DNA from 2 places in the Shinella sp. 20P9.1.1 genome. Region 1 is predicted to be linked to the other one. Evidence: predicted binding sites of a transcription regulator. Region 1 holds the regulator's gene; the other holds the start of a gene.
What was found. The regulator PhoB, encoded in region 1, activates phosphate uptake and scavenging genes when phosphate is short. The targets are predictions, from matches to a motif close to TGTCATNNANCTGTCAT.
Positions count from the first base shown of each region.

Region 2: a site for PhoB is predicted at 8,922-8,938, ahead of phnC (phosphonate ABC transporter ATP-binding protein). Genes of this name have one in related genera too.

Region 1 covers NZ_JBYOLC010000002.1:209,080-221,251, forward strand. The annotation lists gene pstB (phosphate ABC transporter ATP-binding protein PstB) at 1-727, shown strand, start outside; gene phoU (phosphate signaling complex protein PhoU) at 778-1,506, shown strand; gene phoB (phosphate regulon transcriptional regulator PhoB) at 1,528-2,211, shown strand; gene AC27VQ_RS04625 (GcrA family cell cycle regulator) at 2,341-2,871, opposite strand; gene AC27VQ_RS04630 (aspartate aminotransferase family protein) at 3,295-4,485, shown strand; gene argF (ornithine carbamoyltransferase) at 4,514-5,425, shown strand; gene AC27VQ_RS04640 (Hsp33 family molecular chaperone) at 5,622-6,614, shown strand; gene apaG (Co2+/Mg2+ efflux protein ApaG) at 6,800-7,192, opposite strand; gene AC27VQ_RS04650 (O-succinylhomoserine sulfhydrylase) at 7,318-8,502, opposite strand; SAM riboswitch at 8,546-8,624, opposite strand; gene AC27VQ_RS04655 (2'-deoxycytidine 5'-triphosphate deaminase) at 8,703-9,809, shown strand; gene AC27VQ_RS04660 (LacI family DNA-binding transcriptional regulator) at 9,905-10,936, shown strand; tRNA gene AC27VQ_RS04665 (tRNA-Gly) at 11,073-11,146, shown strand; gene AC27VQ_RS04670 (transporter substrate-binding domain-containing protein) at 11,374-12,120, shown strand.
Region 2 covers NZ_JBYOLC010000001.1:269,020-281,191, forward strand. The annotation lists gene AC27VQ_RS01210 (ABC transporter substrate-binding protein) at 1-195, shown strand, start outside; gene AC27VQ_RS01215 (FecCD family ABC transporter permease) at 192-1,220, shown strand; gene AC27VQ_RS01220 (ABC transporter ATP-binding protein) at 1,217-2,023, shown strand; gene AC27VQ_RS01225 (class I SAM-dependent methyltransferase) at 2,023-2,805, shown strand; gene phnF (phosphonate metabolism transcriptional regulator PhnF) at 2,802-3,530, opposite strand; gene phnG (phosphonate C-P lyase system protein PhnG) at 3,638-4,117, shown strand; gene phnH (phosphonate C-P lyase system protein PhnH) at 4,117-4,725, shown strand; gene AC27VQ_RS01245 (carbon-phosphorus lyase complex subunit) at 4,728-5,834, shown strand; gene AC27VQ_RS01250 (alpha-D-ribose 1-methylphosphonate 5-phosphate C-P-lyase PhnJ) at 5,831-6,715, shown strand; gene phnK (phosphonate C-P lyase system protein PhnK) at 6,712-7,488, shown strand; gene phnL (phosphonate C-P lyase system protein PhnL) at 7,553-8,260, shown strand; gene AC27VQ_RS01265 (DapH/DapD/GlmU-related protein) at 8,257-8,871, shown strand; gene phnC (phosphonate ABC transporter ATP-binding protein) at 9,025-9,873, shown strand; gene phnD (phosphonate ABC transporter substrate-binding protein) at 9,952-10,857, shown strand; gene phnE (phosphonate ABC transporter, permease protein PhnE) at 11,089-12,045, shown strand; gene phnE (phosphonate ABC transporter, permease protein PhnE) at 12,055-12,172, shown strand, end outside.

The sequences.
Region 1 (12,172 bases):
GGTCTATTACGGCGACAAGCGCGCCCTCTACGACGTCAATCTCAACGTCCGCGAAAACACCGTGACGGCGCTGATCGGCCCGTCGGGTTGCGGCAAGTCGACCTTCCTGCGCACGCTGAACCGCATGAACGACACGATCGACGGCTGCCGCGTCACCGGCCGCATCACGCTCGATACGGACGATATCTACGACCCGAACATCGACGTCGTCGAACTGCGCGCCCGCGTCGGCATGGTCTTCCAGAAGCCGAACCCGTTCCCGAAGTCGATCTACGAAAACGTCGCCTACGGCCCACGCATCCACGGTCTTGCCAAGTCGAAGGCCGACATGGACGCCATCGTGGAAAAGAGCCTTCAGAAGGCCGGCCTGTGGAACGAGGTGAAGGATCGCCTGCAGGAAGGCGGCACGGGCCTCTCCGGCGGCCAGCAGCAGCGCCTGTGCATCGCACGCGCCGTCGCCGTCAGCCCCGAAGTCATCCTGATGGACGAACCCTGCTCGGCACTCGACCCGATCGCGACGGCCAAGGTCGAGGAGCTCATCCACGAGCTGCGCGCCAACTTCACCATCGTCATCGTGACGCACTCCATGCAGCAGGCGGCCCGCGTCTCGCAGCGCACCGCCATGTTCCACCTCGGCAACCTCGTCGAGGAGAACGACACCGACAAGATGTTCACCAACCCGGATGACCAGCGCACGCAGGACTACATCATGGGCCGCTTCGGCTGACGCTTTCGTCGCTGACGCCCCTGAAACCCGAGCGCATTAAGGACAGAACGATGTCATCGACCCATATTGTTTCGATTTACGACGAAGAACTGAAGTACCTCTCCCGCCGCATCTCCGAAATGGGCGGCACGGCCGAGCAGATGGTGGCGGATTCCGTCCGCGCCCTCGTTTCCACCGACGTGGCGCTGGCCCAGAAGGTCATTTCCGAGGATGTCATCCTCGACAATGCCGAGCGCCAGATCAACGAAAAGGCGATCGTCACCATCGCCAAGCGCCAGCCGATGGCGGCGGACCTGCGCGAAATCATGGGCACGATCCGCATCGCTGCCGAACTGGAGCGCGTCGGCGACCTCGGCAAGAACACCGCAAAGCGCGTGATTGCCGTGCAGAGCTCGGGCATGCCGCGCAAGCTCGCCCGCGGCCTCGAGCATCTCGCCGAACTGGCGTTGATGCAGCTCAAGGAAGTGCTCGACGTCTTCGCCACCCGCTCGGTGGACAAGGCCAAGGCCATCCGCGAGCGCGACGACGAGATCGATGCGATCTACACCTCGCTGTTCCGCGAACTGCTGACCTACATGATGGAAGACCCGCGCAACATCACGCCCTGCACGCATCTTTTGTTCTGCGCCAAGAACATCGAGCGCATCGGCGACCACGCGACCAACATCGCCGAAACCATCTACTACATGGCGACCGGCTCCCAGCCGGAAGGCGAGCGCCCGAAGGACGATACATCGACATCGGTCGTCGCGGCCGACATCGCCGAAGCGTCCGAGTAAGTTTGAGCAGGAACCCTGTCCATGGTGCCCAGAATAGCCGTCGTGGAAGACGAGGAGGCGCTGAGCGTTCTCCTGCGCTACAATCTCGAAGCCGAGGGTTTCGAGGTCGATACGATCCTATCGGGTGACGAGGCGGAAATGCGCTTGCAGGAGCGCATGCCCGACCTCCTCATCCTCGACTGGATGCTGCCGGGCGTTTCCGGCATCGAGCTGTGCCGGCGCCTGCGCCAGCGGCCGGAAACCGAGCGCCTGCCGATCATCATGCTGACGGCGCGCGGCGAGGAGAGCGAGCGAGTGCGTGGTCTGGCCACCGGCGCCGACGATTATGTCGTCAAGCCCTTCTCGACGCCGGAACTGGTGGCGCGCGTGCGCGCCATGCTGCGCCGTGCCAAGCCCGAGGTCGTCTCGACGGTGCTGCGCTGCGGCGATATCGAGCTCGACCGCGAGACCCACCGCGTCCACCGTCGCACCCGCGAGGTTCGCCTCGGCCCGACGGAGTTCCGCCTCCTGGAATTCCTGATGACCTCGCCGAGCCGCGTCTTCTCGCGCTCGCAGCTGCTGGACGGTGTATGGGGCCACGACATCTATGTCGACGAGCGCACCGTCGACGTGCATGTCGGCCGTCTGCGCAAGGCGCTCAACTTCGCCAATATGCAGGACGTCATCCGCACTGTCCGCGGCGCCGGCTATTCGCTGGAAACCTGAGCGATCCGCCATTCCTCCCAAGGACGGAAATGGGCCCTGCGGGGCCTGTTTGCGTTTTGGGGCTGCCATCCATCGCCTCAAACAAAAACGGAGCCTTTCGGCTCCGTTTTCATTTCATATCGATTGCTGTCAGCGCATCCGGCGGCGCTCGGCCGAGGGCTGGTAGGCGAGGCGCTGGTGGTAGGTGCAGTAGGGCGAATTGTCAGGGGATTCGTTGCCGCAGAAATGGAAGTCTTCGTTCAGCGGATCGCCGATCGGCCACTTGCAGGTGCGCTCGGTGAGCTGCGTCAGTTCCAGCTTGCGCGACATCGGCACGACGACATTGTTGCCGTTGGCGGGAACCGGGAGCTGTTCGGCGACGGCCTCGAATTCCGTGTCCATGTCGTCCTTGGCGATCGCTGCCGGACGGGCTGCGGTGCGCGGCGTGACGGCACGGGCCTGGAAGGTCGCGGGGCGGGGGGCCGCCGGCGCCGGGCGCTTCGGGCGGGCGGTGGCCTGCGTTCCGCCGGCCTTGGCGCGGCCCGGCAGGTTCAGCCGGTGCACTTTGCCGATGACGGCATTGCGGCTGACGCCGCCGAGTTGTGCCGCGATCTGGCTCGCGCTCAAACCCTCGGCCCAGAGCTTCTTGAGTCTTTCGACGCGCTCGTCTGTCCAGTTCATGTTTTCGTCTCCGCTCGGCGTTCGATGCGGGAATCCCTCGTCGCGTCCCGGACAGATCCGGAACCTGAACGCCTTCAACTCTTTTGGTGACTAGTTCCGCCGCATGCAGTCTAGTAATTGGTCTTTAACCTAGAGACCGGGGGACTCTGTGACAAGAGTCGCGGGAATCGGCGCGAATCGATTTCGAGGTTTTCCCCAACTTGCTGGTCGGGTGTGACTCGATGGAGACACCTTCCGCGCGTGCCGTGAATCCTCACCTTGCGGGAGGTTCAGCGTCACTCGGGGTGCGATTTTGTTGACATCCCCAGGTGAAATGCCGATAGTGCCGCATGCCGCCGAAAGGCGGCTTTTGATTTTTCTGGAGCCCGGAAAAGTCAAGTGTCAGACGTCTTTTTTCGCATCTCTTTTCGGAGGATACGCGCCATGGCCGATGCCGCGCCGCTCTATGAAACCTATATGCGTGCGCCGCTCCGGTTCACGCGCGGGGAGGGCGTCTGGCTGATCGCCGAAGATGGCGAGCGATATCTCGATTTCGCCGCCGGCGTCGCCGTCAATTCGCTGGGCCATGCGCATCCTCATCTCGTCGCCGCGCTGAAGGATCAGGCCGACAAGGTCTGGCACCTGTCCAACCTCTATGAGGTGCCCGGCCAGGAAAGCCTCGGCCGCCGGCTGACGGACGCGACCTTCGCCGACAAGGTGTTCTTCACCAATTCGGGTGCCGAAGCGCTGGAATGCGCGATCAAGACCGCGCGCCGCCATCACTTCGCCAAGGGCCATCCCGGCAAGTTCCATATCATCACCTTCGACGGCGCCTTCCATGGCCGCACGATCGCGACGATCGCGGCCGGCGGACAGGAGAAGTATATCGAAGGCTTTGGCCCCAAGGCTCCCGGCTTCCTGAAGCTGCCCTTCGGCGATATCGCCGCCGTCAAGGATGCGATCACCGAGGAAACCGCCGGCATCCTGATCGAGCCGGTGCAGGGCGAGGGCGGCATCCGTCCCGTCTCGAAGGAATTCATGCAGGAGTTGCGCCAGCTCTGCGACGAATACGGCCTGCTGCTGATCCTCGACGAGGTCCAGTCCGGCGTCGGCCGCACGGGCCGCCTCTTTGCCCATGAATGGGCGGGCGTGACGCCCGACATCATGGCGGTCGCCAAGGGCATCGGCGGCGGCTTTCCGCTCGGCGCCTGCCTTGCCACCAATGAAGCCGCCTCCGGCATGGTCGCTGGCACGCATGGCTCGACCTATGGCGGCAATCCGCTTGCCATGGCCGTCGGCAATGCCGTGCTCGACGTCGTGCTTGAAGACGGCTTCCTCGAACATGTGCGCGACGTGGCGCTGGTCTTCCGTCAGGGCCTTGCGGCGCTGAAGGATCGTTTCCCCGAGGTGATCGAGGATGTGCGCGGCGAGGGCCTGATGCTCGGCATCAAGGCGAAAATCCCCGTCGCCGACCTCCTGAAGGCCGTTCGCGCGGAAAAACTGCTGGGCGTGCCGGCCGGCGACAATGTGCTGCGGCTGCTGCCGCCGCTCACCGTCACCGCCGAAGAAGCACGCGAAGGGCTCGCCCGCATCGAGCGCGCAGCCGAAAAGCTGACGGCGGCGAAAGCCGCCTGATCAGAGACCAGGACAGACAGGACACATCATGGCCAAGCATTTCCTCGACCTTTCCGCCGTTTCGGAAAGCGATCTCCGCGTCATCATGGACGATGCGCACAAGCGCAAGGCAGCCAACAAGGCCGGCAAGGAAGAGCGACCGCTCGCCGGCAAGATGCTCGCGATGATCTTCGAGAAGCCCTCCACCCGCACGCGCGTCTCTTTCGATGTCGGCATGCGCCAGCTCGGGGGCGAGACGCTGTTCCTGTCGGGCACGGAAATGCAGCTCGGCCGCGCCGAGACGATCGGCGACACCGCCAAGGTGCTGTCGCGTTATGTCGATGCCATCATGATCCGCACGACGGACCACAACCGCTTGCTGGAGCTTGCCGAGCATGCCACCGTTCCCGTCATCAACGCGCTGACGGACCTGACGCATCCCTGCCAGATCATGGCCGACGTCATGACCTTCGAGGAGCATCGTGGTCTCGCCAAGGGCAAGACGTTCGCCTGGACCGGCGACGGCAACAATGTGCTGCATTCCTTCGTCGAGGGCTCCGCCCGCTTCGGCTACACGATGAAGATGGCCGTGCCGATGGGCTCGGAGCCCGACGACAAGATTTTGAACTGGGCGCGCGACAATGGCGGCAACATCCTGCTCGGCCATGATCCTGACGCCATCATCGACGGCGTCGATCTCGTCGTCACCGACTGCTGGGTCTCGATGAACCAGGAGCATCGCGCCCGCGGCCACAACATCTTCCAGCCTTATCAGGTCAACAAGCAGCTGATGGCGCGCGCCGACAAGGATGCGCTGTTCATGCACTGCCTGCCGGCCCATCGCGGCGAGGAGGTGACGGACGAGGTCATCGACGGCCCGCAGTCCGTGGTCTTCGACGAGGCGGAAAACCGCCTGCACGCACAGAAGTCGATCCTCGCCTGGTGCCTCGGCGCCGTCTGAGACGCGTCTTGAAAAACCGTGCCGCCCGCACGATCTAGGGGCCATCACGAAGCGCCGGAAGGCGCTTTCTCTGGCGTATGCCCGCCCGGTATGGAATGATCGGGCAAGAGCGCGCTCAAATCACGGTAGAACGCCGGTCGAAAGCAGCCGGGCCCATGGCCCGGTGGCTTCCCGATGTGCAAGGAGCAGAACGATGATGGCTGAAAGTGCCCTGAAACTCGGTGAAGTCGGCTTTGCCGGCGACGACCATGTCCTGCCGTTCCAGGTCGAAGGCCTCGACGTGCGCGGCCGTGCCGTGCAGCTCGGCCCGATGCTCGACACCATTCTCGGCCGGCACAACTATCCCGCGCCCGTCGCGCGGCTGCTTGCTGAAGCCATCACGCTCACCGTGTTGCTCGGCACCTCGCTGAAGTTCGAGGGCAAGCTGATCGTCCAGACAAAGGGCGATGGCCCGGTCGACCTGCTGGTGGCGGATTTCGCCGCACCGGAGAACGTGCGCGCCTATGCCCGCTTCGATCAGGACGCGCTCGATGCCGCGATCGCGGCCGGTGCGACGGAGCCGCACGAGCTGCTCGGAAAGGGCATCCTCGCCTTCACCATCGACCAGGGCGCGCATACGCAGCGCTACCAGGGCATCGTTCCGCTCGACGGCCACACGCTCGAAGAGATCGCCGGCGTCTATTTCCGCCAGTCGGAGCAGATTCCGACCAAGGTGCGGCTGGGTGTCGCCGAACTCTACGACCGCGACGAGGCCGGCAAATCCCGCCATCGCTGGCGGGCCGGCGGCATGGTCGCGCAGTTCCTGCCACAGGCACCGGAACGCATGCGCCAATCGGACCTTCCGGGCGGTGACGGTGATGAGGCCGGCCACAAGATCGCCGAGGACGACAACTGGGCCGAAGCCAAGGCCATGGTCGAGACGATCGACGCCGACGAGTTGACGGATCCCAATGTCGGCACCGAACGGCTGCTGTTCCGTCTCTTCCATGAGCGCGGCGTGCGCGTTTACGAACCGCAGCAGGTCTTCGACCGTTGTTCCTGCTCGCGTGAGAAGCTGAAGGGCGTGCTTGCCGGCCTCAGCGCCGACGACATCGCGCATACGGCCGACGACAAGGGCGAGATCGCGGTGACCTGCGAATTCTGCTCGACGACCTACCGCTTCGAAGTGGTGGAGGTTTTGCCGCAGTAAGGCGGTGCACGCCCCTCATCCGGCTGCCGCCACCTTCTCCCCGCAGGCGGGGAGAAGGGAGGGATGCAAGATCCCGCCTTGCGTCCACGAAAGTGATTTCAGGAAAACAGTCCGACTGAGTCCCTTCGCCCCGACTGCGGGGAGAAGGTGGCCGGGAGGCCGGATGAGGGGCAATCGCTCACCGCTCAATTCAGCGTGCGCGACTGCCCCGGCGTATCCAGCGAAAAGGCGGGAATGGCGACGTCGAAGGCTTCGCCGTTTTCCGCTTCCATGCGGTAGCGGCCGAACATGATGCCGGACGGCGTCTCCAGTGGGCAGCCGGAGGAATATTCGTAGGTATCGCCAGGGCGCAGCACCGGCTGCTCGCCGATCACGCCGGGGCCGTTGACCTCGTCCACCTGGCCGTTCTGGTCGGTGATGTTCCAGTAGCGTGTCACGAGCCGCACGGCGATGGAGGAATGATTTGAAATGACGACCCTGTATCCCCAGACGTAACGGCTGTCGTCGGGATCGGACTGATCGGCCAGATAATACGGCTCTACGGTCACTTCGATGTCGCGGGTCAGCGCACGATACATAGGCAAGCCTTGAACTGATTAGGTCCTGCTATTGTACAGGATTATGGTTTCGTCAAGGATAAGCAAAGAAGGCACCGGCTTTGTCGGCCGGTGCCTCCGCATTTGTCCGTTCTGTGTGGGCGAAATCAGGCCTGGACCTTGGAAAGCGCGCGGGCGAAATCTTCGAGCAGATCGTCGCTGTCCTCGATGCCGGCCGAGAAGCGCACGGTGCCGGCGGACATGCCAAGCTCGGTGCGTGCCTCGTCCGTCAGGTTCTTGTGCGTCGTCGTCGCCGGATGCGTGATCAGGCTCTTGGCGTCGCCGAGATTGTTCGAGATCTTCACGACTTCCAACGCATCCTGCAGCGCGAAGGCGGCTTCCTTGCCGCCCTTCATCTCGAAGCAGACGAGCGTCGAGCCGCCCGACATCTGCTTGGCGATGATATCGGCCTGCGGATGGTCCTTGCGGCCCGGATAGATCACGCGGGCGATCTGCTTCTGGTCGGCGAGGAAGTCGGCGATGCGGCTCGCATTCTCCGTCTGCTGCTTTACACGCAGCGGCAGCGTCTCGATGCCCTTCAAGAGCGTCCAGGCATTGAACGGCGACATGGCCGGGCCGGTGTGGCGGAAATAGTCGTGCAGGTTTTCGTCGATCCACTCTTTGTCCGAAAGAACGACGCCGCCCAGGCAACGGCCCTGGCCGTCGATATGCTTGGTGGCGGAATAGACGACGATATGCGCGCCCAGTTCCAGCGGCTTCTGGAAGAGCGGCGTCGCAAACACGTTGTCGACGACGACCTTGGCGCCGATCTGGTTGGCGAGCTTCGCAACGCCTGCGATATCGATCACTTCGAGCGTCGGGTTGGTCGGGCTTTCCAGGAAGAAGACCTTGGTGTTCTTCTGGATCGCGCCTTCCCAGTTGGCGAGGTCGCGGCCGTCGATCAGCGTACATTCGATGCCGTATTTCGGCGCGAGCGTCTCGACCACCCAGCGGCAGGAGCCGAAGAGGGCACGGGCGGCGACGATATGGTCGCCGGCCTTCAACTGGCAGAGGATTGCAGCGGAAACGGCGGCCATGCCGGAAGCGGTGGCGCGCGCATCTTCGGCGCCTTCCAGCATGCACATGCGCTTTTCGAACATGTCGTTGGTCGGGCTGCCGTAGCGGGCGTAGATGAAACCATCCGTCTCTCCCTTGAAGCGGGCTTCGGCCGCCGCCGAGGTGTCATAGACAAAGCCCTGCGTGAGGAAGATCGCTTCGGCGGTTTCGCCGTGCTGGGAGCGGGTGGTTCCGCCGTGAACGAGTTGGGTGGCCGGGCGCCAGGACTTGCTCATGTGATCGTCGCCTTCAAACAAAAAAACCGGCCGCAAAAGCAGGCCGGTTTTGAACCCGGCCTTTTTAGCTACTTGTTTAACGTGGCTGCAAGCCGGCCGGCCAAATCACCACGGGATAATCTGCTAATACTGCGCGCCCGCGCTTGCGTCAATTGCCGGCATTTGGTTTTGTGCGAGCCCTCTGACAGGACGGGATTATCATGGCTTCTGCGATACGCAGCACGGGCATTCTGGCGGACAACGCCATCAGCGGCTTGTTCGACAGCGGGCGGCTGAAAAGCGAGGCCGCGCTCGACAAGGACCAGATCCAGCCCGCAAGCCTCGACCTGCGCCTGGGCGCCAAGGCGTTTCGCGTGCGCGCCAGCTTCCTGCCGGGGCCGTCCCATCTCGTCGCCGACAAGCTCGACCGGCTGCAGCTGCACGTCATCGATCTCTCCGAAGGCGCCGTGCTGGAAACCGGCTGCGTCTATATCGTGCCGCTGATGGAAAGCCTCGACCTGCCGGCGGACCTTGCCGCCTCCGCAAACCCGAAGAGCTCCACCGGCCGCCTCGATATCTTCACCCGCGTCATCACCGACCGTGCGCAGGAATTCGACAAGATCCCGGCCGGCTATTCCGGCCCGCTCTATCTCGAAATCTCGCCGCGCACCTTCCCCATCGTCGTGCGCCGCGGCTCGCGCCTGTCGCAGATCCGCTTCCGCAAGGGCAAGGCCCTGCTCAATGAAAGCGAGCTGCTGGCGCTCCATGGGTCCGATACGCTCGTCGCCAGCGAGACGCCGAACGTCTCGGGCGGCGGCATCGCGCTCTCCATCGACCTCAAGGGCACAGGCCCGCACGGCCTGATCGGCTATCGCGGCAAGCACCACACCTCCGTGGTCGATGTCGACCGCAAGAACCAGCACGACATCTTCGATTTCTGGGAGCCGCTGTTCAGCCGCGGCCGCAATGAGCTCATCCTCGATCCCGACGAGTTCTATATCCTCGTCTCGCGCGAGGCCGTGCATGTGCCGCCGCTTTATGCCGCCGAGATGACGCCTTTCGATCCGTTGGTCGGCGAGTTCCGCGTGCATTATGCCGGCTTCTTCGATCCCGGCTTCGGCCATGCACCGGCCGGCGGCTCGGGCAGCCGCGCGGTGCTGGAAGTGCGCAGCCACGAGGTGCCCTTCATCCTCGAACATGGCCAGATCGTCGGCCGCCTCGTCTATGAGCACATGCTTGAGGCTCCCGAAGGGCTCTACGGTTCCGGCCTCGGCTCGAACTACCAGGCGCAGGGCCTGAAGCTCTCCAAGCATTTCCGCGCGGGCTGAACCCCGGCGCCGGGCGCTTTACAAGCAGGTTAAACGTTTTTATTGTGCGGTGAGCCGTGCTTCTTTTGCGGCGCCACGGCCAAGACGGGCTTTCCATGTCAAGACCCACGATCAAGACCATCGCGCAGGAAACCGGCCTTTCGATCGCCACCGTATCGAAGGCGCTGAACGACAGCCCACAGGTGCGGCCGGAAACCCGCGCCCTCGTCGTGGCGGCTGCCGAGCGTGTCGGCTACCAGCTCAACATGCATGGCGTGCAGCTGCGCACGGGAAAAACCTATCAGGTCGCCGCCATCATGACGGCGCCCGGCCCCAAGCAGAACGAGTGGGAAGGCGTCGAATATGCCCAGCTGCTCAGCGGCATTTCCTGGGCGCTGGAGGATAGTCCCTATCGTGTCTCGCTCTATGCGGTGCGTTCTTTCGAGGAGAGCATCGCCACGATCCGCCAGATCGTCTCGCTGAAAAAGGCCGACGGCATCATCGTGTCGGGAACCCATGCCGACGATCCGCGCGTGCGCCTCATGCAGGAAGCGGACTTCCCCTTCGTCACCTATGGCACGACGATCCACAACGCCCCGCACGCCTATGTCGATGCCGACAACGAGCAGATGATCCGCCTGTCGGTGGCGCGCCTTGCCGAACGCGGCCACAACCGCATCGCACTGATCAACCCGATGGCCGACCTCACCTATGCGCTGACCCGGCTGGAAGCCTATCGCGAAGCCCTCGATATTGCAGGCCTCACCTTCGATCCGGCGCTCACCGCACACGGCCACCTCACCCCCGCCTTCGGCCGCGAAAACGTGCTGCACATGTCGGACCTTTCAAACCCACCGACCGCCTATATCTGCGCCAACGAAGCCTCTGCGCTTGGCGCCTTCTCCGGCTTCCACGCCCGCGGCCTCGTGCACGGCCGCGACGCCGTGATCAACGCGACCGACGACCTCAATGTCAGCCAATATTTCGCCCCGCCTATCACCACCTATTTCCTGCCGATCCACGAACCGAGCGAGATGCTCGGCCGCTATATCCTGCGCCGGATGGAGGGCGAGGCGCCGGAAGCGCTCCAGACGCTGATCATGCCGAAGTTGATCGAGCGGTCGGATGATCGATTGGTGAGAGGCTGACTGTTTGATCCGAAGGTTATCTAATACAATGGTGGATGCTAAGGAGTGAAGGTCTTGCCTATCAAGGCCCCCGATCGCCCCTCCGCCTTGACACACCCCGCGAACTGTTGAATGACTGCGGCCTCGGCGCTGCCCTGCGGGTATGATGTAATGGTAGCCTGTCAGCTTCCCAAGCTGAACGCGCGGGTTCGATTCCCGCTACCCGCTCCAGCTGTCTGATGTGATTTCTCAATAATTTCCATCTCTCGTTCCGCGCCCGGCGAGGCTTGCTGCGTTGCGTGAAAAACTCATGATAAAAACGTTTATATTTCTTATTGAAAACGTTTTTATTCCTTGTTAGGGTTCGTGAACAGGATGGCGGCGTCGTTCGCGTGCTTGCCGAGGAATTTGTCGAGTGCTGGCCGTAGGGGGCGGTGCCGATGGTTGAGGAGGAAGAGATGAGGAAATTCGTTGCGACTTTGGCGCTGGCCGTTCTTGCGGCAGGCGGCGTTCATGCGGCCGATCTGGGCGGCAAGCTTCTGAAGGTCGGGTCCGACACGACGTCGCCGCCGATGGAGAGCGTGGATCCGGCCAGCGGCCAGATCGTCGGCTTCGACATCGACGTGGTCAATGCCATCTGCGCCAAGATCAATTGCCAGGCCGAATTCGTGACGACCGGCTGGGACGGCATCTTCGCCGCGCTCGACCAGGGCAATTTCGATCTCGTCGCTTCCGGCGTCTCGATCACCGAAGAGCGCAAGAAGGCGATGGATTTCTCCGATCCCTATATCGTCAACAGCCAGGCCGTGCTGACGCGCGCCGAGGACCAGGGCATCACGCTGGAAAAGTTCAAGGCCGAGGGCCGCAGGCTCTCCGCCCAGGCCAACACGACGGATGCGCAGGTCGCCGAAGGCGTCGTCGGCAAGGAAAACGTCGCGGCCTATGACAGCTTCAGCGCCGCCATCATCGCGCTCAAGAACAAGGACGTCGACGGCGTCGTGATCAACGGCGCCAATGCCGCCGCCTATGAGCGCGAATTCGCCGGCGAGCTCGTCGCCTCGATCAAGGATCTCGAATCCGATCCGCTCGGCCTCGTTTTCCGCAAGGGCGACGAGAACATCGCCGCCTTCAACGAAGGCCTGAAGGCGATCAAGGACGACGGCACGCTCGACAAGCTCGTCGCCAAATACTGGGGCCTCAAGTAAGGTCTCTTCGCCGGAGGCGCTGTGCGGGCGCTTCCGGCAGTTTTTTCCATGT
Region 2 (12,172 bases), on a different contig from region 1:
CGCCGCTATCCGCTCGACAGCCTTGAGGCGAAGCTCGACTTCCTGAAGACCGACCCGGTCGCAAGCCTCATGCCGGCGGTGAAGAGCAACTATGTCTTCGACATGGACGCTCAGGCGATGAACCCGACGATCCGTACCATCGAAGGCATCGAGCGTCTGGCCGATGCTATTGAAAAGGCTGGTTTGGCCAAGTGATCTCCGATCGTCCCATCCTGCTTCGGACGGGCGCCGCTTTCGCGGCGCTCCTTCTGTTGCTGTTTGCGCTCGGCGTCGGCGCCGCAGTCGGCGAGACGGCCATCCCTCTCGACGTGGTCGCCAAGACGGTGGCCAACCGCCTCTGGCATGCAGGCTACCCGCTGGAGCCGATCGACGAGGGCATCATCTGGAACTACCGGCTGAGCCGGGCGATGGTGGCTGCCTGCTGCGGCTCGGCCCTGGCGCTCTGCGGCGTCATCCTGCAATCGCTGCTGCGCAATGCGCTGGCCGATCCCTATATTCTCGGCATCTCCGCCGGCGCTTCGACCGGTGCCGTCAGCGTGGCGATTCTCGGTATCGGGGCCGGTGCCCTAACGCTGCCGGCCGGCGCCTTCCTCGGCGCGCTCGTCGCTTTCGGCCTCGTCAGCGCGCTCGCCTTGCGCGCCGGGCGCGGCACGAGCGCAATCATCCTGGCCGGCATCGCGGGCTCGCAACTCTTTAACGCGCTCACCTCCTTCATCGTCACCAAGGCGGCGAGCGCGGAGCAGGCACGCGGTATCATGTTCTGGCTGCTCGGCAATCTCTCGGGCGTGCGCTGGCCGGATGTCTGGCTGGCGCTGCCGGTAGCGATCCTCGGGCTTCTCGTGTGCCTGTGGCACGCCCGCGCGCTCGATGCCTTCACCTTCGGCACGGAATCGGCCGCCTCGCTCGGCATTCCCGTGCGCCGGGTCTATGTCGTGCTGATCGCCATTTCCGCGCTGATGACGGCGACCATGGTTTCCATCGTCGGCTCGATCGGCTTCGTCGGCCTCGTTATTCCCCATGCCGCGCGCATGGTGGTCGGCGTGCGGCATGGCCTGCTTCTGCCGGCCTCGGCGCTGATCGGCGCCATCTTCATGATCGCGGCGGACGTGCTGTCGCGTGTCATCATCCCCGGCCAGGTCCTGCCCATCGGCGTCATCACGGCACTGTTCGGCGCGCCCGCCTTCGCGCTCATCCTCAGCCAGAGGAGGTCTGCCCTGTGACACTGTCTGCCAAAAACCTGCACTGGTCGGCCGGTGGTGCGACCATCCTGTCGGATGTCTCGCTGGATGTGCGCCCCGGCGAATTCCTCGGCATCATCGGCCCGAACGGCTCCGGCAAGACGAGCCTGATGTCGCTGATGTCAGGCATCCGCAAGCCGCAGGCCGGCGCCGTCCTGCTCGACGGCACGCCGCTTTCGGATCACGGCCGTCAGGCCATCGCCCGGCGCATCGCCTTTGTCGAGCAGCAGGCGGAAACGACCGAGCGCATCACCGCGCGCCAGGCCGTCGAGCTCGGCCGTACGCCCTATCTCGGCGCGCTCACGCCCTGGTCGCGGACCGATGATGCCATCGTCGACCGGGCGCTGGAGGAGGTCGATATGGCGCATTTCGCCGGCCGGCTCTGGCACACACTGTCAGGCGGCGAACGGCAGCGGTTGCATATCGCTCGAGCGCTTGCCCAGCAATCGCCGATCCTGCTGCTCGACGAGCCGACCAATCATCTCGATATTGGCCACCAGATCAGCCTGCTCCAGCTGGTGCGCGAGCAGGAGCTGACGGTCGTTGCGGCCCTGCACGATCTCAACCACGCCGCCATGTTCTGCGACCGAATCGCCGTCATGCAGGGTGGGCGCATCGTGGCGCTGGGCACGCCGGCTAAGGTGCTGGAGCCGCAGCGTCTGCTGGAAGTCTTCGGCGTCACCGTGGATGTGGAGCGGGACAGTGCCGGCGGCTGCTTCATCCGCTATCGCCGCCCGGAGCCGCGGCCGCTGCGGCTGAAACTCGTTGCCAACGAGGGGACGTGATGCACGGCACGCTCTCCAACGACCATCTGAAGGAAGACATCCGGGACTATTGGTCCCGCCGCTCGCAAACCTTCGATCTCGCCTTCGGCCACCGTATTCCCGAAGGGCCGGAATTCGACGCCTGGGCGGCGGCGATCCGCGCGCATCTGGGGCCGGAGCCGTGCCGCGTGCTGGAGCTTGCCTGCGGTACGGGGGAGGTGACGCGCCTGCTGCTGTCGCTCGGTCATGAGGTGACGGCGCTCGATTTTTCCGAGGCGATGTTGTCGGTGGCGCGCAAGAAGCATGAGCGCGCCAAGGGCCTTCGCTTTCTGCTCGCCGACGCGGAAAACCCGATGGAGCCGGACGAAAGCTATGACGCCATCGTCTGTCGCCATCTCGTATGGACGCTGACGACGCCCGAGCAGGCCTTTGCGGAATGGCACCGCATGCTGAAGCCCGGCGGCATGCTGCTGTTCTTCGATGGCGACTGGGCCGCCCCAACGCGGCTCGGCCGGCTGGCAAGCCGCGCCATCGCGGTGCTCGATCGGTTCATCGGCACCGACCCGAATTATGACGGCGCGATGAGCGATCGGCATTCCAGCATCATGCAGCGCCTGCCTTTTGGCGACGGGCTGACGGTCGAGCGCGTGTTGACCTTGCTGGAGGCGGCCGGTTTCCGCGATATGACGATTGGTTCCCACGCCCCCATCGCCAGGGCACAACGCCGGACGGCGGACCTGCGCAATACGCTGCGCACGCTGCTTTATCGTCGCTTTATTCTCTGCTGCCGCAAGCCTGTTTAGGCTTCCGGCTCCACTGTCAACTTGACACGGTCGGCGGCGAAGCGGGTGCGGGAAAACTGGATCGGCGTTCCCGCAAGGTCGGTGTTGATGGCTGTCGCGACGAGGATGATCGCACCGGGCGAAAGCTTCAGGTGCCGGATATCGTCGCCCTCGGCGTGAATGGCCGAGATTTCCGTTGAGCGGCGCACATAGTCGGCGACGCCGAGCTTGCGGAACGAAGCGGTGACGGAGCGGGTCTGCTCGAAAATCCCGCCGATCTCGCCGAAACGGTCGGCCGGGAAATAATGAGTCGCGCGCGAGATGGGGCGTTTGTCGGCGCTATTGACGGTTTCCATGCGCACACAGAGCGTGCCGATGGGGAGCCCGAGGGCTTCGGCCACGATCGATGGTGCAACCTCGGTTGCCGCCTCCAGCATCTTGCTTTCTATGTCGCGCGTCTGATTGCCGAGGCCCTGCGAAAAGCGCGTGCGCTTCGAAATCGGAAAGCGCAGCCGGTCGCGCCGCTCGATGCGGGTGCCGATGCCCTGGATGGGGCGCACGATGCCTTCTTCCGCCAGTGCCGCCATGGCGCTGCGCACCGTGTGGCGGTTGACGCCGAAGCGGGCGGCCAGCGTCATTTCCGGCGGCATCATACCGGTTTCGTCGAAATCACCATTGTTGATTGCGAGCCGCATGCGGTCGGCGATCTGCCGCCAGAGCGCCACGCCCGATTGCCGTTCCACCATTTTCGCCCCGCGATTTCGCCCGCTGTCACACCCTTGTCATTCCGGCCGATTAAGACAAGACTTAGATGTTCGGTTGTCTAGATTAATAGACATTTGGAGATGAGGCAATGGCATCAGTTGAGAAAATGTCCGAAGCAGCCGCAAAGGGCGCGGCGGCGGAACGGCAGAGGGCGATGGGCCTGCTTGCGAAGGCGAGCCGGAAGGAATTGCAGGCGGCATTCGACGCGCTTGCGGACAAGCCGGTCGTGCAGCCGGTGCGCGGGCCGGAAACGGGTCTCATCATGGTGCGCGGCCGCATTGGTGGCGGCGGTGCGCCGTTCAATCTCGGCGAGGCGACGGTGAGCCGCGCCAGCATCCGTCTTGCGGATGGCACGGTCGGTCATGGCCAAGCGCTTGGTACCGATGGCGCGAAGGCCCGGCTTTCGGCGATCTTCGGTGCGCTCTTCCAGCAGCCGGCCCACCGGGCCGAAGTGGATGCGCTGCTTTCCGTTATCGCGGCGCGCATTGCCGATGAGGATGCCGAAAAAGCCCGCCAGACGGCCGCCACCCGCGTCGATTTCTTCACCATGGTTCGCGGAGAGGACTGATGACTTTGGATACACTCGCCTTTTCCGGCGGTTTTCAGGAGCCGGTCTTCCAGGCCCAAGCCGTCTTCCGCACGCTGATGGATTGCATGGCCCGTCCGGGCATGATCGGCGATATCGCCCCGACCGTCACGCCGCCCAAGCCGATGACACCGGCCGCCGGCGCCATCGCGCTGACGCTCTGCGATCATGACACCACCGTCTGGCTGACGCCGGCGCTCGCCGCCTCCGCCTTGCCCGGCTGGCTTGCCTTCAATGCCGGCGCGGTGCTGGCGGAGGAACGCCAGAACGCCCGCTTCGCCTTCATCGAGAAGGGCGCGATGCTGCCGAATTTCTGCCTCTTCGCGCAGGGCACGCAGGAATATCCGGACCGTTCCACGACGCTGGTCGTCGAAATCGAGGCCTTCGAAGGCGGCCGGCCGCTCGTCCTGAAAGGGCCGGGCATCCGCATGCAGGAGGAAATCGCGCCGGTCGGCCTGCCCGACATGTTCCCGCAGTTCTGGGCGGAGAACCGCCAGAAATTCCCGCGCGGCGTCGATCTGATCCTCGTTGCCGGCGACAGGATCGTCTGCCTGCCGCGCACCACCGTCATCAGTGTGAAAGAGGCGTAACCATGTACGTTGCCGTCAAGGGTGGCGAAGCCGCCATCTCCAACGCCCACCGTCTTCTCGCCGACCGCCGACGCGGCGACCGTTCGCTGCCGGCCATCGGCATCGAGCAGATCGTCGCCCAGCTCGGCCTTGCCGTCGACCGCGTGATGGCGGAAGCCTCGCTCTACGACCGTTCGCTTGCCGCACTTGCCGTCCGGCAGGCGCGCGGCGACATGATCGAGGCGATCTTCATCCTGCGCGCCTACCGCACCACGCTGCCACGCTTCGGCTATTCCAAACCCGTCGAGACGGGCGAGATGCTCGTCGAGCGCCGCGTCTCGGCGACCTACAAGGACCTGCCGGGCGGCCAGCTGCTCGGCCCGACCTTCGACTATACGCACCGCCTGCTCGATCCGTCGCTTCTGACGGACGAAGAGATTGATGCCCCGCTGGAACGCGACGAGGCCGGTGAGCCGGTCATGCGCGTCTCCGACATTCTGGCCGGTGAAGGCCTGGTCGAGGATGACGGCGACATGCCGGATGGCCATGTCGCCGGCGATATCACCCGCGAGCCCTTGGAATTCCCGATGGCCCGCGACCTGCGCCTGCAGGCGCTCGCCCGTGGCGACGAGGGCTTCCTGCTGGCGCTCGGCTATTCCACGCAGCGCGGTTATGCCCGCACCCATCCCTTCGTGGGCGAAGTGCGCATCGGCGAGGTCGAGGTGGAGCTGGACATGCCGGAGCTCGGCTTTGCCGTCTCGCTCGGCCGCATCCAGATCACCGAATGCCAGATGATCGCGCAGTTCAAGGGCTCGGCGAAGAACCCGCCGCAGTTCACCCGCGGCTACGGCCTCGTTTTCGGCCAGAGCGAGCGCAAGGCCATGGCCATGTCGCTGGTCGACCGGGCGCTGCGGGCGGAAGAGTTCGGCGAGGACATCGTAGCGCCGGCGCAGGACGAGGAATTCGTCATCTCCCATTCCGACAATGTGCAGGCGACCGGCTTCGTCGAGCACCTGAAGCTCCCGCACTACGTAGACTTCCAGGCTGAACTCGACCTCGTGCGCCGCATGCGCCGCGAATACGAGGCTGCGCAAAACACCGACACCGATCTTCCGGAGGCCGCAGAATGAGCACGGCAGAACTGGCGACCTATAATTTTGCCTATCTCGACGAACAGACGAAACGCATGATCCGCCGCGCGATCCTGAAAGCGATCGCGATCCCCGGCTATCAGGTGCCCTTTGCCTCGCGCGAAATGCCCATGCCCTATGGCTGGGGCACCGGCGGCGTGCAGGTGACGGCGGCGATCCTCGGACCGCAGGATGTGCTGAAGGTCATCGACCAGGGGGCGGACGATACGACCAATGCCGTCTCCATCCGCGCCTTTTTCCAGAAGGTCGCCAATGTGGCTGTCACGACCAAGACGCGCGAGGCGACGATCATCCAGACGCGTCACCGCATCCCCGAGGAGAAGCTGACGGCCGGCCAGACGCTCGTCTATCAGGTGCCGATCCCGGAGCCGCTGCGCTTCCTCGAACCGCGCGAGACCGAGACGCGCAAGATGCATGCGCTGGAAGAATATGGCCTCATGCATGTCAAGCTCTACGAGGATATCGCCCGCAACGGCCATATCGCCACGACCTATGCCTATCCGGTGAAGGTGGAGGGGCGCTATGTGATGGACCCGTCGCCGACACCGAAATTCGACAATCCGAAGATGCACATGTCCGAGGCGCTCCAGCTCTTCGGCGCCGGCCGCGAGAAGCGCATCTATGCGGTGCCGCCCTATACCGAGGTCGTCAGCCTCGATTTCGAGGACCATCCCTTCGAGATCCAGAGCTTCGACAAACCCTGCGCGTTGTGCGGCGCTGAGAATGTCTATCTCGACGAAGTGGTGCTCGACGACAAGGGCGGGCGAATGTTCGTCTGCTCGGATACCGACCATTGCGAAAACCGCTGCGCCCACGGCCACCGTGGTCATCTCGCCTATAACAAGGAGGCTGCCGAATGACCGACATTCCGCTTCTCAAAGTCCGCGATATCTCGAAATTCTACGGCGCGCGCATCGGCTGCCAGAACGTCTCCTTCGATCTCTGGCCGGGTGAAGTGCTGGCGATCGTCGGCGAATCCGGCTCGGGCAAGACGACGCTGCTCAACTGCCTTGCCACCCGCCTGATGCCGACCTCCGGTGCCGTCGAATACCGCATGCGCGACGGCGACATGCGCGAACTCTCCCGCATGAGCGAGGCGGAACGCCGCTTCCTGATGCGCACCGACTGGGGTTTCGTGCACCAGAACCCGGCCGATGGCCTGCGCATGGCTGTTTCGGCCGGCGCCAATGTCGGTGAACGCCTGATGGCCGTCGGCGACCGGCACTATGGCCAGATCCGCGAGACGGCCGGCGATTGGCTGCGGCGGGTGGAGATCAGCACCGACCGCATCGACGACCAGCCGCGCGCCTTCTCCGGCGGCATGCGCCAGCGCCTGCAGATCGCCCGCAACCTCGTGACCGCGCCGCGCCTGATCTTCATGGACGAGCCGACCGGCGGCCTCGACGTTTCGGTGCAGGCCCGCCTGCTCGATCTGCTGCGCGGCCTCGTCCAGGATCTCGGCCTCTCGGCGATCATCGTCACGCACGATCTTGCCGTCGCGCGCCTCCTGTCGCACCGCATGATGGTGATGAAGGACGGCCTCGTCATCGAGCAGGGCCTGACCGACCGCGTGCTCGACGATCCGCGCGAAGCCTATACCCAGCTCCTCGTTTCCTCGATCCTTCAGGTGTGAAGCATGGTCCCGAAAAGTGGGAACCGGTTTTCGGCCAAGACCATGCGTCAAAAGGAAAAATAATATGCCGACACCCCTCGTTGTTTCCGAAGTCGCGAAGAGTTTCACGATGCATCTTCGCGACGGCATCCGCCTGCCCGTCATGTCCAATGTGAGCTTCTCGGTAAAAGCAGGCGAATGCGTCGTGCTGGGCGGCCCGTCCGGCATCGGCAAGAGCTCGCTGCTCAAGATGGTCTATGGCAACTATGCCGTCGACAGCGGCCAGATCCTGATCGAGCATGGCGGTCGCCTGCTCGATCTCGCGATCGCCGATCCGCGCACCATCCTGTCGGTGCGCCGCGCGACGCTCGGTTATGTCAGCCAGTTTCTGCGCACCGTGCCGCGTGTCGCAGCCGTCGATGTGGTGGCCGAACCGCTCACGGCACGCGGTGTCGCTGCTGCCGAGGCGCAGGAGACGGCAGAAGCGATGCTGGCGCGCCTCAACCTGCCGCGCGAACTCTGGCAACTGCCGCCCGCCACCTTCTCCGGCGGCGAGCAGCAGCGCGTCAACATTGCCCGCGGCTTCATCACCGATCACCGCATCCTGCTGCTCGACGAACCGACAGCCTCGCTCGATGCGAAGAACCGTGCGGTCGTGGTCGGCATGATCGAGGAAAAGAAGGCGGCCGGCGTGGCGCTTCTCGGCATCTTCCACGACGAGGACGTGCGCGAAAAGGTCGCCGACCGCATCGTCGATGTCTCGGCCTTCTCACCGCGAAAGTCTGCCGCATGACCAAATTGTCCGAAACGCCGCTGATCCACCCGACGGCCGTGGTCTCCGACACGGTTCTCGGCCGCTATACGGAAATTGACGAGAACTGCCGCGTCAGCGAAGCCGAGATCGGCGACTATTCCTACATCATGAACGGCGGCTCCGTCTGGTGTGCGACGATCGGCAAGTTCACCAATATCGCGGCGTCCGTGCGTATCAACGCCACGAACCATCCGATGTGGCGTGCGACGCTGCATCACTTCACCTACCGCGCCAACGATTACTGGCCGGATGCGGAGCCTGAGGCCGAATTCTTCTCGTGGCGGCGCGAGCATCGCGTCACCATCGGCCACGATGTGTGGATCGGCCATGGATCGACCATCCTGCCGGGTGTCACGATCGGTAACGGCGCTGTCATAGGCTCCGGTGCCGTCGTCACAAAGGACGTGGAACCCTACACGATCGTTGGCGGCGTCGCGGCCAAGGTGATCCGCGAACGGTTCCCGAGAAACATCGCCGAGCGCATGGAAAAACTCGCCTGGTGGGACTGGGATCATGCCCGGCTGCGCGGCGCTTTGGACGACTTTCGCAAACTTGACGCAGAAGCCTTTCTCGCCCGTCACGATGGGTGAGAAAGGCCGCCCCGGTGCTGGAAAACCAGGCCTGTGGACTGTTATTTTTCCGACATCGAACTGACATCGCCCCTTCATCAACAGCGTTTAGAGCCAGTCCCGAAAACGACAGGACCCGACCCTGGGCCGCAAGTTAAGGAAGAGGGATCCGCCATGTTCCGACTGAAGAATGTCACCCGCCGTTTCGGCACGCGCGTCGCGGTCGACAATGTGACTTTCGACATTCCGCAGGGCCAGATGGTCGGCGTCATCGGCCGCTCGGGCGCCGGCAAGTCCACCATGCTGCGCATGATCAACCGCCTTGCCGATCCGAGCGAAGGCACGATCCATTTCAACGATGTCGAGGTCTCGTCGCTGCGCGGCTCCGCACTGCGCAATTGGCAGCGCGACTGCGCGATGATTTTTCAGCAGTTCAACCTCGTGCCGCGTCTCGACGTGCTGACCAATGTGCTGCTCGGCCGCCTGAACCACCGCTCGACGGTCATGAGCATCTTGAACCTCTTCACCCGCGAGGAGCGTATCATGGCGATCGCGGCGCTGGAACGGCTCGGCATCGAGCAGACGGCGCTGCAGCCGGCCGGCACGCTTTCGGGCGGCCAGCAGCAGCGCGTGGCGATTGCCCGTGCACTGATGCAGAACCCGAAGATGCTGCTCGCCGACGAGCCGATCGCATCGCTCGATCCGCTCAACGCCAAGATCGTGATGGATGCGCTGCGCGACATCAACGAGCGCGACGGCATCACTGTCGTCACCAACCTGCACACGCTCGATACGGCGCGCGCCTATTGCGAGCGCATCATCGGCATGTCCGGCGGCCGCGTCGTCTTCGATGGCCCGGCGCGGGACCTCGATGCCGAGGCCGTGCGCACGATCTACGGCACCGGCGCCGATGGCGCCGAGATCGATGAAAGCCTCACCTCCACGGCGATCCGCAACCCGGCGCGCCAGGACAACATCAAGCAATCCGCCAGCCCGACACCGCTGGCACTGGCTGGTCTCTGACCCGCCGGGATCGAACGGCCCGCGTGAAGGGCCATACACTTCAAGGCACGGCAAAGCCGGCCAAACAGGAGAGAGACCATGCTGAAGAAAGTTCTTCTGGGCGCCGTCGCGCTCATCGCCCTTGCCGGCCACGTACAGGCTGAAGACCTCAAGGAATTCCGCGTCGGCATCATCGGCGGCGAAAACGAAGCCGACCGCCTGCGCAACTACCAGTGCCTCGGCGATCACCTGAAGGCCGAGCTTGGCTTCGAGAAGGTCTCGTTCTTCCCGGCCGCCGACTATGACGGCGTCATCCAGGGCCTGCTTGGCGGTACGCTCGACTATGCCGAACTCGGCGCATCCGGCTTTGCCAAGATCTACCTCGCCAAGGCCGATGCCGTCGAGCCGATCCTGACGACCGTCCAGACCGACGGTTCGACCGGCTACCACTCGATCATGATCGCCCGCAAGGACTCAGGCATCACCAAGCTCGAAGACCTCAAGGGCAAGAAGCTCGGCTTTGCCGACCCCGACTCGACCTCCGGTTACCTCGTCCCGCTCGTCACGCTGCCGGAAGCCATCGGCGGCCCGGTCAAGGAATATTTCGCTGAAACCGGCTTCGGCGGCGGTCACGAAAACCTCGTTCTCGAAGTGCTGAAGGGCACCTTCGATGCCGGCACGACCTTCGGTTCGGGCGTCGGCGAGTGGAAGGACGGCTACACGTCCGGCAACCTGCACAAGATGGTCGAGAAGGGCATTCTCGACATGAACGACATCGTCGAGCTCTGGAAGTCGCCGCTGATCCCGAACGGCCCGATCGTCGTTCGCACGTCGCTCGCCGACGACACCAAGGCGAAGTTCAAGCAGTTCATGCTCGACCTGCCGAAAAAGGACGCGGCCTGCTTCGCTGCCGTCATGGGCGGTGACTTCACCTCGTTCACGGAAGTGAATGTCGACTTCTACAAGCCGATCATCGACGCCCGCAAGGCAACGATCGGCGGCTGATCGCCACGATGCTTCAGGCGCCGGCTGGAAAACCGGCCGGCGTCTTTTCTTGTCGATAACGTTGCCCCACCCACAACGTCATCCTCGGGCTTGACCCGAGGATCCATACATCCGCACCGCATTGCCTGTGGCGTGGATCCTCGGGTCAAGCCCGAGGATGACGGAGGAGGGGGCGGCATTTATCGGCAATCACAAGTACGGAAGATCCCGCGAGGCGGACAGACCATGGCCATGAACACGCTTCACGACGGTTTCAGCGAGAAGGGCGCGCTCATCGAGCAGCACTTTCAAGAGCTGACCGCGCGCCGCCGTCTCTATAGCTGGCTTGGTTTCGCCATCCTCGCGCTCGCGCTGTCTGGTTCGCTGTGGTTTGCCAACGAGACGAATGCGGGAAAATTCTTCGACCGCTTGCCCTATCTCTTCGATTTCGTCGGCGACATGGTGCCGCGCGACGGCTGGGAAGTGTTTCGCGCGCTGTTCGACCTGCCGTCGCCCTATGACGACGGCAGTTTCAAATACAATTATCCCGAGGGGCGGCTCTACATAACCGAGAGCCTCTACGTGCCGGAATATTTCCACAAGATGCTGGAGACGCTGAACATCGCGATCTTCTCCACCGTCATCGGCATGGTCTTCGGTTTCCTGCTCTGTTTCCTCGCCGCCAAGAACCTCGTCGCCAACCGCCTGCTGCGCGGCTTCGTGCGCCGCTTCATGGAAATTCTGCGCGCCTTCCCGGAAGTCGTGCTCGCCGGCTTCTTCCTCGCCATCCTGTCGCTCGGCCCATTGCCGGCCGTCATCGCCGTGTCGATCCACACGGTCGGCGCGCTCGGCAAGCTTTTCTTCGAAGTGGTCGAGAACGCCGACATGAAAGCGGAGGAGGGGCTTCGCGCCGTCGGCGCGAGCTGGGTCGAACGCGTCTGGTTCGGCATCGTGCCGCAGGTCCTGCCAAACTTCATGAGCTATTTCCTGCTGCGCCTCGAGATCAATGTGCGCGCCTCGACGATCATCGGTGCCGTCGGCGGTGGCGGTATCGGCGAGCTGCTGCGGCTTTCGATCGGCCAGAACCACCAGGCCAAGACGCTCGCGATCGTGCTCCTGCTGCTCATCACCATCATCGCCGTCGACCAGTTTTCCGCCTGGCTGCGCCGCAAGCTCGTCGGCGACCAGGCCTTCCGGCTGGCCCAATAGGAGTGCGCCATGACGACCCTCAACCCCGCTGAGATGGATGAGATCGCGGCACGCCACCCGGCCGTCTTCCATCGCTCGTTCTGGCAGCGCTTCCGCGTCGCCATCATTGCCGGCGGCTTCGTGCTCT